One region of the Chamaesiphon sp. VAR_48_metabat_403 genome, then DNA from elsewhere that is predicted to be linked to it. Evidence: riboswitches for the same ligand, from Rfam matches in the RefSeq annotation. Region 1 holds a riboswitch; the other holds the start of a gene.
The links. A riboswitch is a leader RNA that binds a small molecule or an ion and turns the genes downstream of it on or off. The one in region 1 is predicted to bind cobalamin.

Region 1 (7,272 bases):
AAGACTTATCTGGCAAATCGGTAAAGCTATTTAGCTGTTTGCCCAACCGGGGTGTATAAAACGTCAACAAAATTAACGATTTATGTTCGTCGTTATTGAGAGTCGGATTAGCATTATTCATCTGCTCGAAGCCATCGGTTTGCACTGTATCGACAAGTAAATTTATCGGTTGGTTGGCAATATTTAGCGATGGCTGTATTAAGGCGCGTTCGCTCATCAACTGGTAAAATGCAGTTTTGAATTCTGGACTTTTACTCGTCAATGCACCTTGGATGTTAAAGCTCAATATTGTCAACCAGGCAGGAATCAACCAACCAGCCAACCAGAAGGGGGTAGCCGGGGGTTGCCAGCGTTGCCACAGGCTAAAAATTGTCATCCAGCCACAACCCAGCACGATGGCTGGTAGCGCGTAAATTTGCACCTCTGCCGGAATGATAATTCCCCATAACGGTCGATCGAGCATGACAATTATGCCTGCGATCGTCAGGATAAATCCCAATCCACTAAAAGCATAACCGATCGCAGTTACAAAGCGATACCAGCCGATCTTCTGGCGACTGACTTGCATGAATTTTACGAAAGCAGTGGCAGCCAGCAATGCCATAAACGGTAATAATTGCATAGTATAATATGCCATCCGCGTTTTAAATAGGCTGAGTAAAATAAATAAGCAGATCGGATAACCTAACGATAAACTTACAGCCGCATAATTGAGATCTGGTAGCATTCTCCGCCAGATAATTATTGCGCCGATCGTACTAAAGAATGCCCACGGGAAAATATTTAGTGGTAAAATCCAGAGATAATAAAAAGGGCCGGGATTATAAGTGTCAGTTTTAGATAAGAATAGTAATTTATTTACTAATTCATAAACTGGCATCAGCCCATTGTATTTATAACAGCTCAAAATTAACCAAATTCCAGTCGGAATGGCACCGATAAATAATCCGAGATAAATCCAGGGATTAGTTATCAATTTTTGATAACGTCGGTGAAAAATAAAATAAGGCAAAAGTGCGATAATCGGCACGAAAATCATAAAACCCTTGAGCAAAAAGCCCCAGCCTACCGTCGCGCCACCTAAGATCCCCCAAACTCGACTCATGGAGATCGATTGCCGCGAAGATGTTAAAATATGAGGCTGGGAATCTGCGATCTTTAATAACGCCCACATGCCAAGTAACTCAATTGCTACTAATGCTGTATTTTGCTGCGCTGTATGAGCTTCACTCACCCACAACCCCATTAACATCAAGATTACCGCACCCAACCACGCAATCTGTCGATCGAATAGAATTTTACCGACTTCATATGTCAATAATACACTCACGATACACGCGATCGTACTCGGCAGCCGCGCGCTAAACTCATTCAAGCCAAAACACTGGTAAGCTAGCGCAATAAACCACTGAATCCCAATCGTGCGATCGTAAATTGCGGTACCCCACCATTGTGGTGTCAGCCAATCGCCAGTTTCCCAAATCCACCGCGCTTGCACCGCATAGTAACCTTCATCATAGGGCACCAAACTCGGATCGCCACCATTAATAAATAATAATGGTAATGTAACTAGCAACAAGCTCGATCGCGGAAACCGCTTCCATATCAATCCATAATCGTGTATATTCACACTCAAAAATTAAATTGTGACTCTACCAGAATTAAGTTTACTACTAATCTCTGTTTTAGCTGGCGTATTCGGTCAATTTTTTCTTAAAATGGGAGCTGGAAAACTTGGTAAAGTAGATATGGATAATGCCTTAAACCACATTCTCAGTATCGTTACTACCCCCGAATTATTAATCGGTTTAACTTGCTATGCTTTAGGCGCGATCGTCTATATTTTACTACTCACCCGCGTCAATTTGAGTATTGCCGCTCCAGCAATTTCGATAAGTTATATTTTTTCGGTGTTATTAGGTCATTTTTGGTTTCGGGAATCGATCGTATTACCACAAATTATTGGTTTAGCTGCTATTTCTTTCGGCGTGATGTTAGTGGTGTCGAATAAATAATCTATCGCTTATCTTAATTATTATTAATTTAATATTCAACTAATTATATATGAACGCTTCTGAAATCCCCGATCTTAATAGCTTACCCGCGCTAAATGAGATCTGGCAGCAAACCACCGAGTGGTGCCCCACAGAAATACAGCAGTTTCAGCTACAATCTCTATATACAGCAGTAATTACTGCTAACAAAACATTAAATCTTACCAGAATTACCGAACCCGAAGAATTTTGGGAAAAACATTTATGGGATTCCTTGCGAGGCGTTGGCGATTTAATTCAGAATTCTACACCATTGCAAGTAATAGATATCGGTACGGGAGCTGGTTTTCCTGGCTTGCCACTTGCGATTGCTAGAACCGATTGGCAACTCACATTGGTTGATTCTACTGCTAAAAAGATTGGATTTGTCGAATCGATTGCCTCAGAAATAGGCTTGAAAAATGTTCGTTCTTTAGTTAGCAGAATTGAAGAATTGGGTCAAGATCGACAACACCGCCATCAATCCGATCTAGCCCTAATTAGAGCAGTAGCATCGGCAAATGTTTGTGCTGAATATGCACTACCTTTAGTTAAATTAGGCGGTACGGCAATTCTCTATCGGGGCAATTGGACGGAAGCCGAAACCGAAAGTCTAGAATTAGCCGTAGCTAAATTAGGTGGTGAAATTGCCAAGATCGATCGATTTACGACACCGATTAGCAATAGTATCCGTCACTGTATTTGGTTGCGTAAAGCCGCCGATACCCATCCTTATTATCCTCGCGCTGTCGGGATTCCTAATCTGAAGCCGCTGTAGGGAATAGGGAATAGGGGATAGGGAAGCTACCCTGTATACACAAGTCGGCTAGACTTCGTTTTGAGATCTAAATCCCCCAACCCCCTTGGAAAGGCAGGGTGGTTTCATACACCAGAAGAAAAATAGCTCAGTCCACTGAAGTGGACTTCTGCCGTTAGCCCGCACTTTAGTCGCGGGTGGTTGAAGACTAAAAATAAGGGTTTTTGCATTTTTCTTTTCTTGTATGAAACCACCCTGCCAACCCCCTTGGAAAGGGGGACTTTGAAAGCCCCCATTCCAAGGGGGATTCAGGGGGATTCCCACCAATTTCGCTTCACTCCAAAGATACGTATGTAGGGTAGGGATAGGGACAATACAGGGAAATTTGGTAGTAAACGAACTTTTTTGTCAGAGACCTGTCAACAGGTATAATAAAGCTTCGATCTGGTTTGAGTGGGGAACAGCCACTCAAAGTAATGGGGAAAGATTGGTGAAAATCCAGCACTGTCCCGCAACTGTAAATTGAGACTAGCCATAGCCTCGGTCGAGTCAGAATGCCCGCCAGCATCAAAATCTAGTTCAATTAACCTACGAGGTATTAGGTGAACCCACAACATTGTTTATTTGTTTGTACCACTTGCGGTAGTAAGTGGCAAGATGGCAAGCGCGTCGGTACGAGTGCGGGCGAGCGGCTATTAGAAGAGTTGGAAGCTTTGCACCAAGATTGGGATTTAGCGACAGAATTTCCGATCCAAGGTGTCGGCTGTATGAGTGCTTGCAGCCGCTCCTGTGCGATTTCTTTTGCAGCAGCGGGAAAACACACTTACTTATTTGGCGATATTACCAGCGAAGATCCGAAGATCGAGCTGGGCAATATCTTAGAATGTGCTGAAAAATACTATCAGCATCCGACAGGAGAGCTACCTTGGGCAGAACGCCCAGCACCGCTCAAACAAGGTATCCTCGCTAAAATTCCCCCACTCATCCCCACTCCTACCCATGCGGCAATATAACCGAGCGCGCCGCCCCGATCTCCTCACCCAAAACTTCCTATGGATTGGCTATCGGGCTTGGCAAGGCTATCTATATTGCGATCGAGGGGTAGTAGTCATCAACAGTTCGGTAGATCTTCTAGACGATTCTGACCGTCATTGGGAAGATCTCCAAGCACCGAGCCTTAATTTTCGATATATTCCTCAGTCGCAATTATCGCTCTACTTGCAAGAATGGTTGGTAAATAGTCACTCGATCGATCCGATCTTAGCTGCTGTGGCTACTTATCAACCACAAACCGAGCTAATTTTAGCAGTCGAGTCTGGTATAAATCTAGATATCGGCTGGTGTCAACGCCTAAAAACTTCGCCGCCAGACTGCTATGAGCAAATTTGTCGGCGATTGAGTGAGTTTGAATTAGGCTCTTTCTAGGCTTTAGGTATGAGGTTTTAGGTATGAGGTTTTAGAGGGAATAGGGACTAGGGACTAGGGTTTAGATTTTAGAACTACGTTCCGATCCTCCCACACTCCCCGTCTCCCCGTCCCCCCGTCTCCCCGTCCCCACTCCCTATCTACTCCGCCGTAGCCAACTCAGTACTATTCCGATTGCGTTTGCGGGTGAGCATGTTGAATAATTGCACGCCGATCGCTTTAATAAGATTACCTTCTAATTCTTTGAACATGACCATGTTCATCTCAAATGCAGCGTTAGCTTCATCGACAACCTCATCGGCTTTGGCTTCGTCGATGGGTAAATCGTTCATCGCCTGACGGTAGTTAGTCTTGAAGGCTTTCTCGTCGGGGATTTGGGCGAACTCATAGAATGCAGTTCCTTCGCCATCGGTGAGGTTCATGGCATTCTGGGCAATTTTCTTGAGAATTTGACCACCAGAGAGATCGCCTAAGTAGCGGGTGTAGAGGTGTGCTACCATTAATGCGGTATCGCGATCGGCTACTTCGTGAATCCGGGCGATGTACTTCTTAGTAGCTTCAGATGGGGCTACTTGCTCTTTCCAGTTAGCACCGTAGTAAAACGCTAAGTCTTGTTCTAGAGCGGCTTTACGATCGAGTTCTGGGAAAAAGACTTTAGATAAAATGGGATCGGTAGAATGCTTGTGCATTTCCTCTTCCATCGCTGAGTAGACGAAGTAGAGATTGGTGACTAGTTTGCGGTAAGATTTTTTTTCGACGGTTCCTTTGAGGAAGCAGGCGATAAAGCCAGTGTTTTCCGCCATACTGTGAGATTTTTTAGTGCCCTCACGTAATTTAGTAGCTAGATTAGAACTCATGTTAAAAATTTCCGAATATATATACCCACTAATTTGATAGCTTATGATAATTTGATGAGAATTTCTATTAAGATTTGTGACTGGCACTACATAATTATCTAGCTCGATCCTAATGATGAGTTGGATGGAACTGTTGCGCCCTAACGGCACGATTTGAATAATTTGGAGCCTACTTAGATGACTGTGATTCCCAAGCCAACTCAAAGTTTAGTCAAGCGGTTGAATACGCCCCAAATTTTACGGGGTGGTTGGTATACGACATGGGGCGTGAGTTTACTACTATTAATAATTAGTATCTATGGCGTAAATTCTCAGAGACAAGCAATTAAGACTGTCGGTAAAGATGCCGCACCTAGTGTATTAACGGCACAGCAACTCCAAGATTCTTTTGCCGATATGGATGCTAGTTTGGCAAACGAATTATTATTGAAACCAGGCGATAATCGACAAACATTAGCAGATTTTGATAAGAATCGCAAGAAAATAGCCGATCGATTGGTAGCTGCGGCTAGAAATATTACTTATCCAGAAGAAGAACAAATAATTCAAACATTACAATTTAATAGTAGTGCCTATTTCTTAAAACTCCAAGAAGCGCGCGATGCTCACAAACGCGGCGATGCAGTTAATACGCTCGCCATTTATCAGAGTGCGGCTAATTTAATGGATCGAGATATTATCCCCCAAGCTGAAAAACTCAGCCAAGTGAATTCACAAGCATTAGAAAGAACTTATTCCGAACAAAGTTTTGGTAATGGCGGTATCGGTCTGATTATTGTAGTTACAGGGGTAGCGTTAATTGCAATCTTAGTAGCAATCCAGCTCTTTTTATATCAAAGAATGCGTCGGGTTTTAAATTTACCATTACTCGGTGCAACCGCGATCGCAGTTGTCTTTCTGGGATATACTAGCAGCGCATTTATGGGTGCGGCAAATAATTTAAGAATAGCTAAAGTAGATGCTTTTAATTCATTAGAGGCTCTGCGGAAAATGCGTTCTTTATCTTACCGAGCTAATGCCGATGAGAGTCGCTATTTACTCGATCGATCTAATGCAGCTTTACACGAACGCTCTTTTACTGACAAAGTTAATAAAATTATGATGATGCCAAATGAGAAAACATCAATCGAGAATATTATCACTGATGTTAACACACAACATCTGACTGCCGAACTAACTGGACTATTTTCAACTGGACTAAAGAACATCACCTTTGTTGGCGAAAAAGAAGCGGCGATTGCTACGCTAAAAGCCTGGAATGATTATCTAAAAATCGATAAACAAATTCGGCAACTAGCAGCTAGTGGTAAAATTAGTGAAGCGATCGCATTGTGTATCGGGACTAAAACAGGCGAATCAAATTGGGCATTCGATCGATATAAAGATGTTCATACCGATTTGATGGAGCTAAATAAAAAAGAATTAGATAAAAATATCGAACTTGGTAACGATCGCGTGGCAAACTTTGAAAAAATTGCTACAGTGGCGATCGGTAGTATTGTCATCCTAACTTTATTCGGAGTCAGACCGAGATTATTAGAATATTTATAGATTGAGGTGCGTGGGTGCGTGGGTTGGGATATAAAGTAGGTAGCGCAAGTTGCTAGTTATAACCAAGGTTAAAGATTTGGGTATTAGGTATTAGGTATTAGCGATGGGATCGAAGCTAAAGCCTAACAGCTAAAACCTAACACCTATCCCACTAAAAACCTATAACTAGCAACTTGGGTTAGGTAGCTGTCAATTGACTGATATAATTGGGTTCGAGCGTTAGGCACCTAAAATATAAAAATATCTATGAAAATTTTATTTGTGGCGGCGGAGGCTGCACCCATCGCGAAAGTTGGTGGGATGGGGGATGTCGTGGGTGCTTTACCCAAATTCTTGCGGAAAATGGGACACGATGTCCGAATTTTTATGCCTTATTATGGCTCGATAGTTGGGAAATTAGATATTCCGATCGAACCTGTGTGGCGGGGACATGCGATGTTTAATCACTTTGCAGTCTACGAGACAGTATTGCCCGGTACCGACGTGCCATTATACTTATTCGGGCATCCTGTCTTCGATCCGCTGCGGATTTATGGGGGAGAGGATGAAGATTGGCGATTTACGTTTTTTGCTAACGGTGCGGCGGAATTTTGTTGGAATTATTGGAAGCCGAATGTGCTTCACTGTCACGATTGGCATACCGGAATGC
Region 2 (8,249 bases), on a different contig from region 1:
ATTCGCTCAATGTATCAGGACAAGGGCAAACAAGTAAACCGCGATCGCCAAAAATTAAGGTTAAGAGCTAGTTAAGTCAATTATTGATTGACATTTTTACCAAATTGTGAATCGAATAAATTATGCGATCGAGATCGCAAATCGTCCCGGCAATCCGGATCTGACAGGCATTAAGTCATTAAAATGTAGAGATGCCGCCCCAATCAGGCTAAATCGGAAGCACAATTATGTCTAGCCATATCACGATCGTGCCACCTGGCAAAAAGATCGATCTTCAGGATTACGATCCGGCGGATACGGGAAAATTTGAGAATAAAGAGTCCGCACAAACTAAACTGGCGGCGAATATTGTCGAATTGGCAGAGTATCAAAATATTCTGTACGCCCAGAATAAATTTGCGGTCTTAATTATTTTCCAAGCGATGGATGCAGCCGGAAAAGATAGCACGATTAAACGTGTGATGTCTGGTATCAATCCGCAAGGCTGTCAAGTCTACAGTTTTAAGAGTCCGTCAACGGAAGAATTAGACCACGATTATTTGTGGCGCGCTCACAAATGTATGCCCGAACGCGGACGAATTGGCATCTTCAATCGATCGTATTATGAAGAAACGCTCATCGTCCGCATTCATCCCGAATTGCTACTCAAACAGAATTTACCACATGTCGATCTCAAACAGATTTGGAAGCAAAGATTTCAAGAAATTAATGATTTCGAGCAGTATTTAACCAATAATGGTGTAGTCATCATTAAGTTTTTTCTCCATGTCTCTAAAGCCGAGCAGAAAAAAAGGTTTTTAGCACGGATCGAAGAACCCCAAAAACACTGGAAATTTAGTGCTGACGATATTAAAGCACGCGATCGTTGGGATGATTATCAAGCAGCTTATACCGATATCTTTAACCATACTAGTACCGAAGCCGTTCCCTGGCACATTATTCCGGCAGATCGCAAGTGGTTTACCCGGTTAACGGTCGCAGATATTATCTGCGCTCGTCTCAAGCAGTTAGAATTAGCCTACCCCCAAATTAACCCCGAACAATTAGCAAAACTAGCCGATGCCAAACAAATGCTAGAACGGGAGGAGTAGTGCAAGTTATCCACTATTCACTATTCACTAATTCATGAAAATTGCTGACTTACGCAAAAACTATACTCAAGCAGGATTATTAGAATCAGATATTCTGGCGAATCCTTACGCTCAATTTCAATTGTGGTTCGAGCAAGCTGTAGCGGCGGATTTATTAGAGCCTAACGCAATGACAGTGGCGACGGTAACGGCTGAGGGTAAACCTTCAGCGCGAATTGTTTTGCTTAAAGCTGTAGACGATCGCGGATTTGTATTTTACACCAATTACAACAGTCAAAAAGGGGTAGAACTTCAAAACTGTCCCTATGCTGCTTTAGTCTTCCTCTGGGGCGATTTAGAACGCCAAGTGCGGATTGAGGGTAAAATAGAATTTGTCTCAGAAGCGGAAGCTACCAGCTATTTCCACAGTCGTCCGCACAGCAGTCAACTGGGTGCGTGGGCTTCAGATCAAAGTACGATTATCGAAAATCGATCGATCCTCGAACAGAAATTGCAACAGTTAGAAACCGAATACCACGATCGCGAAATTCCCAAACCGCCACACTGGGGTGGAGTGCGCGTTATTCCCCACGAAATTGAATTTTGGCAAGGTCGTCCCAGTCGGCTCCACGATAGGTTACGCTATCGGCGACTAGTCGATAAATGGCAAATTGAAAGACTCGCACCCTAAATCCAAAATCCAAAATCCAAAATCCACATGACAGCCACCATCAAACCGACAGATCGGATTGCCAGCCAGGTAGTAAATAGCTTGCTCTCAATTAAACCGATCGCGAAATTTGCCAAAAACCAAGCGCGGGAATTGATTATCAAACGGGCGGAATCGATCGGGGTGGCTTGGCGGGATGATGTGAAGTTTTTGAGATCGCGGGGTGGTTCTGAGGCATTTTCGCTGCAGTGGGAGACAGATTTAGCCGAGATTACCAACCCCAATCTTGAGTATCCCAAATATTATCTCACCTCATTTCATGCGTACGATCGCGGGAATATGAGTTGGGATGCCGCCATGGAAGTCGAAGTCGCCGCCTACTCGGTTCATGCCAAGATCTTTGCCGAAACTGGCAAAACTGGCGATACTCAGCTCCGCCAAACTTATCACGATTTGGTAGTCGGATCTTTGCCCGCGCCACCGCAAACTATTCTCGATATCGGTTGCAGTGTGGGGATGAGCACATTTGCCATGCAGCAAGTTTATCCCGACGCACATGTAACGGGTTTAGATCTCTCGCCCTACTTTTTAGCAATTGCTAATTACCGCGCCGAGCAACAACAATCTACCCAAATTAATTGGGTTCACGCCGCAGGCGAAAATACTGGGTTACCCGCACATAGTTATGATTTGGTATCTTTATTTTTAATTTGTCACGAGCTACCGCAGACAGCCACCCGCGAGATTTTTCAAGAAGCGAAACGCTTACTCAAACCGGGCGGACATATTGCCATTATGGATATGAATCCAGCATCGGATATTTATGCTCAAATGGCACCATACATTTTAACACTGCTCAAAAGTACCGAGCCGTATCTCGATCGATATTTTACCCTCGATATTGCCCAAGCACTAATCGATGCTGGTTTCGATGCGCCGACAATTACCGCCAATACACCGCGCCACCGTACGGTAATTGCGAAGGTGTCTTAGCGGATGTTTGTTCAGTCAGTTTTGTTACTCCCTTCTCGCCAGAAGAATATAGATTATACTTCTACCCTATTGCTGTCAGAGATCTTTTTTTTAACCGCAGAGGCGCAGCGATTTGTGCTCGTCGGGTTCCCCGACGGTTTAGCGGCGTTTTTATTCGGGGGGAACCCCCGAATAAAAAAACGACAAGACAACAAATCAAGACAAAGAGCGCAGAGGGCATAAAGAAAAAGCTAATCTATAGTCTTTGAGCGGAAAGGGAGTAAGCTCAAACATTAGAAGACCGCCTCACAGAACGGATTAATTGCTATTTCATCAAATATCATGGCTTATCGTGAAATCAAGAAAAACATTACTATTCTCTGTCTCTTTCTAATCACGTCTTGTGGCTCCAGCCTCAGCAAAATCAGCACCGAAATTGATACACAGATAGATTACAATAACTCGGAGAGAATCGATCTTGCCAAAGTGGGTGATTCTAGTTGGGAACGTGTTTGTATATTTGGCCCATATTCCAACAACAACAAAGCCGAACAAACGCTCGGTTTCAAATGGGATCTAGAAAAAAAAGCTCCTGTATTATCAGAAGGTGGTGTAAATGTTCTAGCATTTGTTAAGGGAAAAGAAGTTAGCACGCACGTCGAACATCCCAGACACCTGAGCGATTTTGCACAGTTGTCAGGTCAGTGCTTCGATCGATCTAATGCTACCCTCGTAAGAGATATAACCAGAAAAGACAACTGGGTTAGTTTCATCATCAAAAAATAATGCATCACAACTCTGTTGCACGCCAACCGTTTTCTGTATTTGTCATTCAAGTCTTACTTGAAAATATTATCCAGGCAGCTAGGGTTCGGGTTGTGCTAACTTGTCTAAGTAAATAGTCAATTCCGCAATGGTTCTAGGAGCGGAAACTTTTTGGCTCATTAATGGGGACATTCGCGACCAGATTTGCCATAATAGTGGCATTCCTAATTCAAAGTTTGGCATAAATTGAAGCTGCTGAAAAACTGCTAGAGTTTCGCCTTCGGCAATTAATTTCCCCCGTTCCATCACCAAAACCCAATCTGCCCATTGATAGACAAAATCTAAATCGTGAGTGGCAATTAGTAGCGTTGTCCCCAATTGGGCGATCGATTCTAGTTCTACTAACAGGGTACGAGTTTGGACTGGATCGAGATAAGCCGTCGGTTCGTCTAATAATAATAACTCTGGTTGTAAAGCCATTACGCCAGCAATACTCACCCGCTTTTTTTGTCCTAAGCTGAGGTGCTGGAGTGGAGACATTGCTAGAGTTTCTAAATTAAAATCGGCGAGAGTTTTCGTAACTTTTGCCGCTACTTCTGATTCGGGTAAACCTTGATTGCACAACCCGTAAGAAATATCTGCTGCAACAGTCGGGGCGACAAGTTGCTGTTCGGGATCTTGAAATACTAACCCTACTCGCTGTCGCCATCTTTTGAGTGCGGCTCGATCGAATGTTAATGGTAAATTGTCTAGTAACACTGTCCCGCGATCGGGTTTACACAAACCATCGGCAATTAGAAACATTGTCGATTTGCCACAACCATTTTCACCGATTAGGGCTGTTTTTTTATGTGTGGGCAACCGAAAGCTCAAGCCTTGCAAAGTTGGCGCAGTCGCCAGTGGATAACTATAATAAATATCCCGAAATTCTAGTAAATATTCAGACATAGATCCGGTATAAAATCTCTCCAATTATCAGCACTACACAACCGACGATCGACTCACTAGCATAACGTTGAGAGTATTGATAACATTGCGGTTGCCAAAATCGAAATTCTCGATCGAAGCCGCGTGCCATTACTCCCAAACTTAACTGTCGATACCTACTCACCGTGCGTTGAATTAATTGACGAACTAATAAATTTAAGCTGTTCATTCTCAGTTTTTGAGTCCGATAACCACCGCGTGAAACTTGAGCGGTAACGATCGTTTGGGCGGTGTTTGCTAACAGAAAAATACAGCGGTAAATTAATAGTGATAATTCGATGAGAATCGGCGGACAGCCAATTTTTGCACAAGTAGCCGCCAGATCGATCGCAGGAATTGTCAGGACGATAAAAAATAGCACGGAAGTACTCGCCCAACTGCGAATGATGAGTTCGAGTGCCCGCACCGAACCGCGATGACTGAGATAGATCTGCCCGCCCCATACCTGCATTTGCCACAAGGCATCAGACTGCATTTCTGAAGAGATGTTGTTAGCATATTCGATCGCGATCGCAGGCAGACTAGTCACCAAAAACACCGAAACTCCCAACAGCATCGCCCCATAAATCTGACGCGGTATCCCCGCATAGATCGTAATCCAGACGCTCATCCACCCAAAAATGATGATTTGTACCGGATAGTGAGTTACCAGAGCCAACAGCAGCACAATGAGGGCAAACCAGAGCTTTTGACTAGGGAGAAGATGGCGCAGCCGATTGCTATAGGCAAGCGTATCGAGATGAATATGCACTAATCGCGGTGTTCGATCGAGGGGACGATTTCATCTGTTTTCCGGCGTTCGGTGCGCCCTTTATATAAGCCTAAAATATAACAAGTTACCCCCGATCCGATCGCAGCTTGAGTGGCAAATAAGAAGGTTTCAACTTCGCCGCCGGATGGTTTAATCACAGGTTCAAACCAAGGTTTATAGCCCGGTTTAACTTCTTCGATCGCGGTTATATTAATACTATCCGTCGCTTTAAATTCTTTACCCTGAAAAATCAAAACTGGGGCAAAAGACAAGGCAACAGCAATACCCAATAGCCACCAATTATTCGCTAGTTTTTGCATTTAAATTATTTCGTTGTTGAAAGAGCTGGAGTATTTTTAATTCTTGCTGCCCATATTCTTGCAGCCAATTCCAGACCAGCAAGGTTAATAAACCTTCACTAATTGCCAGTGGGATTTGGGTAATTGCAAACACGCCGACAAATTTAATAAAAGCTGCTACAAATCCACCTTGTACGGCGGGAAATGCTAGAGCCAATTGTACGGCAGTTACTAAATAAGTACATAAATCTTCTAACATTGAAGCCATAAACACGGCAATTTTTTGATGTCCGGTTTTAGCGATCGCATTGTAAACCACATAAGCGACCATCGGGCCGACAATTGCCATTGAAAATGCATTTGCACCCAATGTTGTCAATCCGCCATGTGCCAGTAGTACTGCTTGAAACAGCAACACTAATCCACCGATTACCGACATCACCAATGGGCCGAATAAAATTGTCCCCAGCCCCGTCCCTGTTGGGTGAGAGCTGCTACCATTGACAGATGGAATCTTCAGCGCGGAGAGGACGAAAGTAAAGGCTCCAGACAATGCTAAAAGCAACTTGAGTTCTGGATGTGCTTGGGTAATCCGATCGATCGATCTCAATCCCAATCCAAAGAAGGGTAAGGCAATTACCCACCAGAACGCCGCCCACTCAATCGGTAAGTAACCCTCGGCAATGTGCATCGCATGGGCTGGAGTGGGTGTGGCAATTACTAAATAAGCACTCAAGCCCAGCATTGCCAGTAAGGTGGCGGCTTTTTGATATTTTGGTTTCATTAATTTTAGAGATAGTCACCTTGAACCTCGCAGATGAACGCGATCTATATTCGATACGATGGGTGTTCTGACTCAGTTAATTCAAGATTAAATCCGATGTAAGTCGGAAATCATCGCACCTCGAACACATTACAGTTGCGGGACAGCGTTGGATTTTGCACCAATCTTTCCCCATCGATCTCCGTGGCTATTCACGATCTCCCAATTTTTATTTCGAGCGGCGATGCCAAAGACTGGCTACATCCTAGCATCTAAACCGCACTGTCGATCGGCCCGATCTCCAACCCGATCGGTTGTTGTAAAACTATAATCTGTTAACAGTGACAATAATTAGTTAATGTACACATAGCCTACGATTGGTGTACATTTAACAGATATTTGTCCACTTTCCATAATTAATGTCACGCCAGAGATAATGGCTGAAACTTAGTTCAGCAAACGATTATGGCGGTCGGAACTCTGTTGTTTTCCTTTGCGAGAAATTAAATAGATATTTGCCTTTTTCTCAAAAGCGATGGATAAAGTCTAACATAGATAAATGCCTTTTCCTTGCTAAATGCTATGTTATCACCACATACGCCAGAAATGCAGGCTGCATCCGTCATAGATCGAGATTCGATCGAGCAGCATTCCGAAGAAATTGAGACTCCACTGACTCCAACCGTTCCACAGGAGCGATTAATCATTGAGAGTCTGTTAGAGGATCTCGAAGATCGAGCAAAAATCATGCAGCGGGTTCAAGCTGTCGAGGACATTTCTCAAGCTTCAGAGCACCAGCGAACAGAGAAAATCAAACTCTGGGCCGATCGATTAGAAGTGCATCCGCGCACAGTGACACGACTGCTCGAACGAGTGGAGCAAGAGGGATTGGCTTCATTAGTTAGATTTACACGCATTGATGCAGGTGAGCAGAGAGGATCTAAGCAGTGGCAGGGGAAAAGTGTTGCTGAATGGACTGACTTCATTCTTACGACCTACAAGCGCGGCAATAAAAATAGCAGACGAATGAGTCGTAGCCAGACATTCAATCAGGTGAAGGCTCATGCGGTGAAAGAGCTAGGATTGGCAGAAGATAAAGGTGAATATCCATCGATCGGATTCGTATACAGTGTTCTCAATCCTTTAGTAGAGAAGAAAAAGCCGAAAAAGAATCCAGGACAAGGGCCAGGTATCGTTATCAAAACTATCGATAAGGATAATGTTCGAGAAGATATCGTAGTCGAACGGAGCAACCAAGTTTGGCAAATAGACCATACTAAATTAGACAACCTACTGGTGGATGCTGACGATAATATTGTGGGCTGTGTTTGGATCACCTCTGTAATTGACAGCTACTCCAGTTGCATCATGGGTTACTACCTCAGTTTTATGTCGGCAGGTTCTCATGAAGTGGCGTTAGCTTTGCGTCATGCTATTTTGCCCAAACATTACGGGGCTGAATATGGACTTCAAAAGGAATGGGAGGTCTGTGGATTACCAGAATATATAGTGACCGATCGAGCCAACGAATTTAAGTCGGGGCATCTGAGACGAGTTGCGATGGAGTTAGGGTTTAAGCTCAGGCTGCGATTGCACAAGGAACAGGGTGGCATTGTAGAGAGTTCTTTTCGGAGAGTCAAAGATGAGTTTTCCTCGCTGCTACCAGGATACAAAGGTGGCACGATCGAGGAACGTCCAGAGAATGCGGAGAAATACGCTTGCATGATTTACGAGGAGTACGATCGAAAGTTAGTCCGGCATTTCGTGGATCATGTTAATCAACATTTGTATCCACGAATTAGAAATCAAACATGTCTCAATCGTTGGTGGAATGGAATTCCTGGAGGTGAACCCCGACGAATAGAGGACGAGCGAAAATTAGATGTTTGTCTGATGAAGGAAGAAGAGCGAACTGTTCAGAAATATGGCTGTGTTGTCTTTGAGAATTTGATCTATAGCGCGGGATTCGTCC

Region 2: it holds a riboswitch for cobalamin, as region 1 does, so the genes downstream of both, RMO79_RS23430 (energy-coupling factor ABC transporter permease) here and RMO79_RS13560 (DUF1636 domain-containing protein) in region 1, are expected to answer to the same signal.

Annotation. Positions count from the first base shown of each region.
Region 1 is NZ_JANPLS010000287.1:570-7,841, reverse strand. It holds gene RMO79_RS13575 (glycosyltransferase family 39 protein) at 1-1,630, opposite strand, end outside; gene RMO79_RS13570 (EamA family transporter) at 1,647-2,015, shown strand; gene rsmG (16S rRNA (guanine(527)-N(7))-methyltransferase RsmG) at 2,065-2,811, shown strand; cobalamin riboswitch at 3,219-3,371, shown strand; gene RMO79_RS13560 (DUF1636 domain-containing protein) at 3,393-3,803, shown strand; gene RMO79_RS13555 (hypothetical protein) at 3,790-4,215, shown strand; gene RMO79_RS13550 (heme oxygenase (biliverdin-producing)) at 4,356-5,072, opposite strand; gene RMO79_RS13545 (hypothetical protein) at 5,250-6,623, shown strand; partial or broken gene glgA (glycogen synthase GlgA) at 6,870-7,272, shown strand, end outside.
Region 2 is NZ_JANPLS010000498.1:4,204-12,452, reverse strand. It holds gene RMO79_RS23465 (polyphosphate kinase 2 family protein) at 228-1,091, shown strand; gene pdxH (pyridoxamine 5'-phosphate oxidase) at 1,126-1,761, shown strand; gene RMO79_RS23455 (class I SAM-dependent methyltransferase) at 1,789-2,733, shown strand; gene RMO79_RS23450 (hypothetical protein) at 3,055-3,498, shown strand; gene RMO79_RS23445 (ABC transporter ATP-binding protein) at 3,577-4,425, opposite strand; gene cbiQ (cobalt ECF transporter T component CbiQ) at 4,418-5,215, opposite strand; gene RMO79_RS23435 (energy-coupling factor ABC transporter substrate-binding protein) at 5,215-5,535, opposite strand; gene RMO79_RS23430 (energy-coupling factor ABC transporter permease) at 5,516-6,298, opposite strand; cobalamin riboswitch at 6,338-6,517, opposite strand; gene RMO79_RS23425 (transposase family protein) at 6,860-8,249, shown strand, end outside.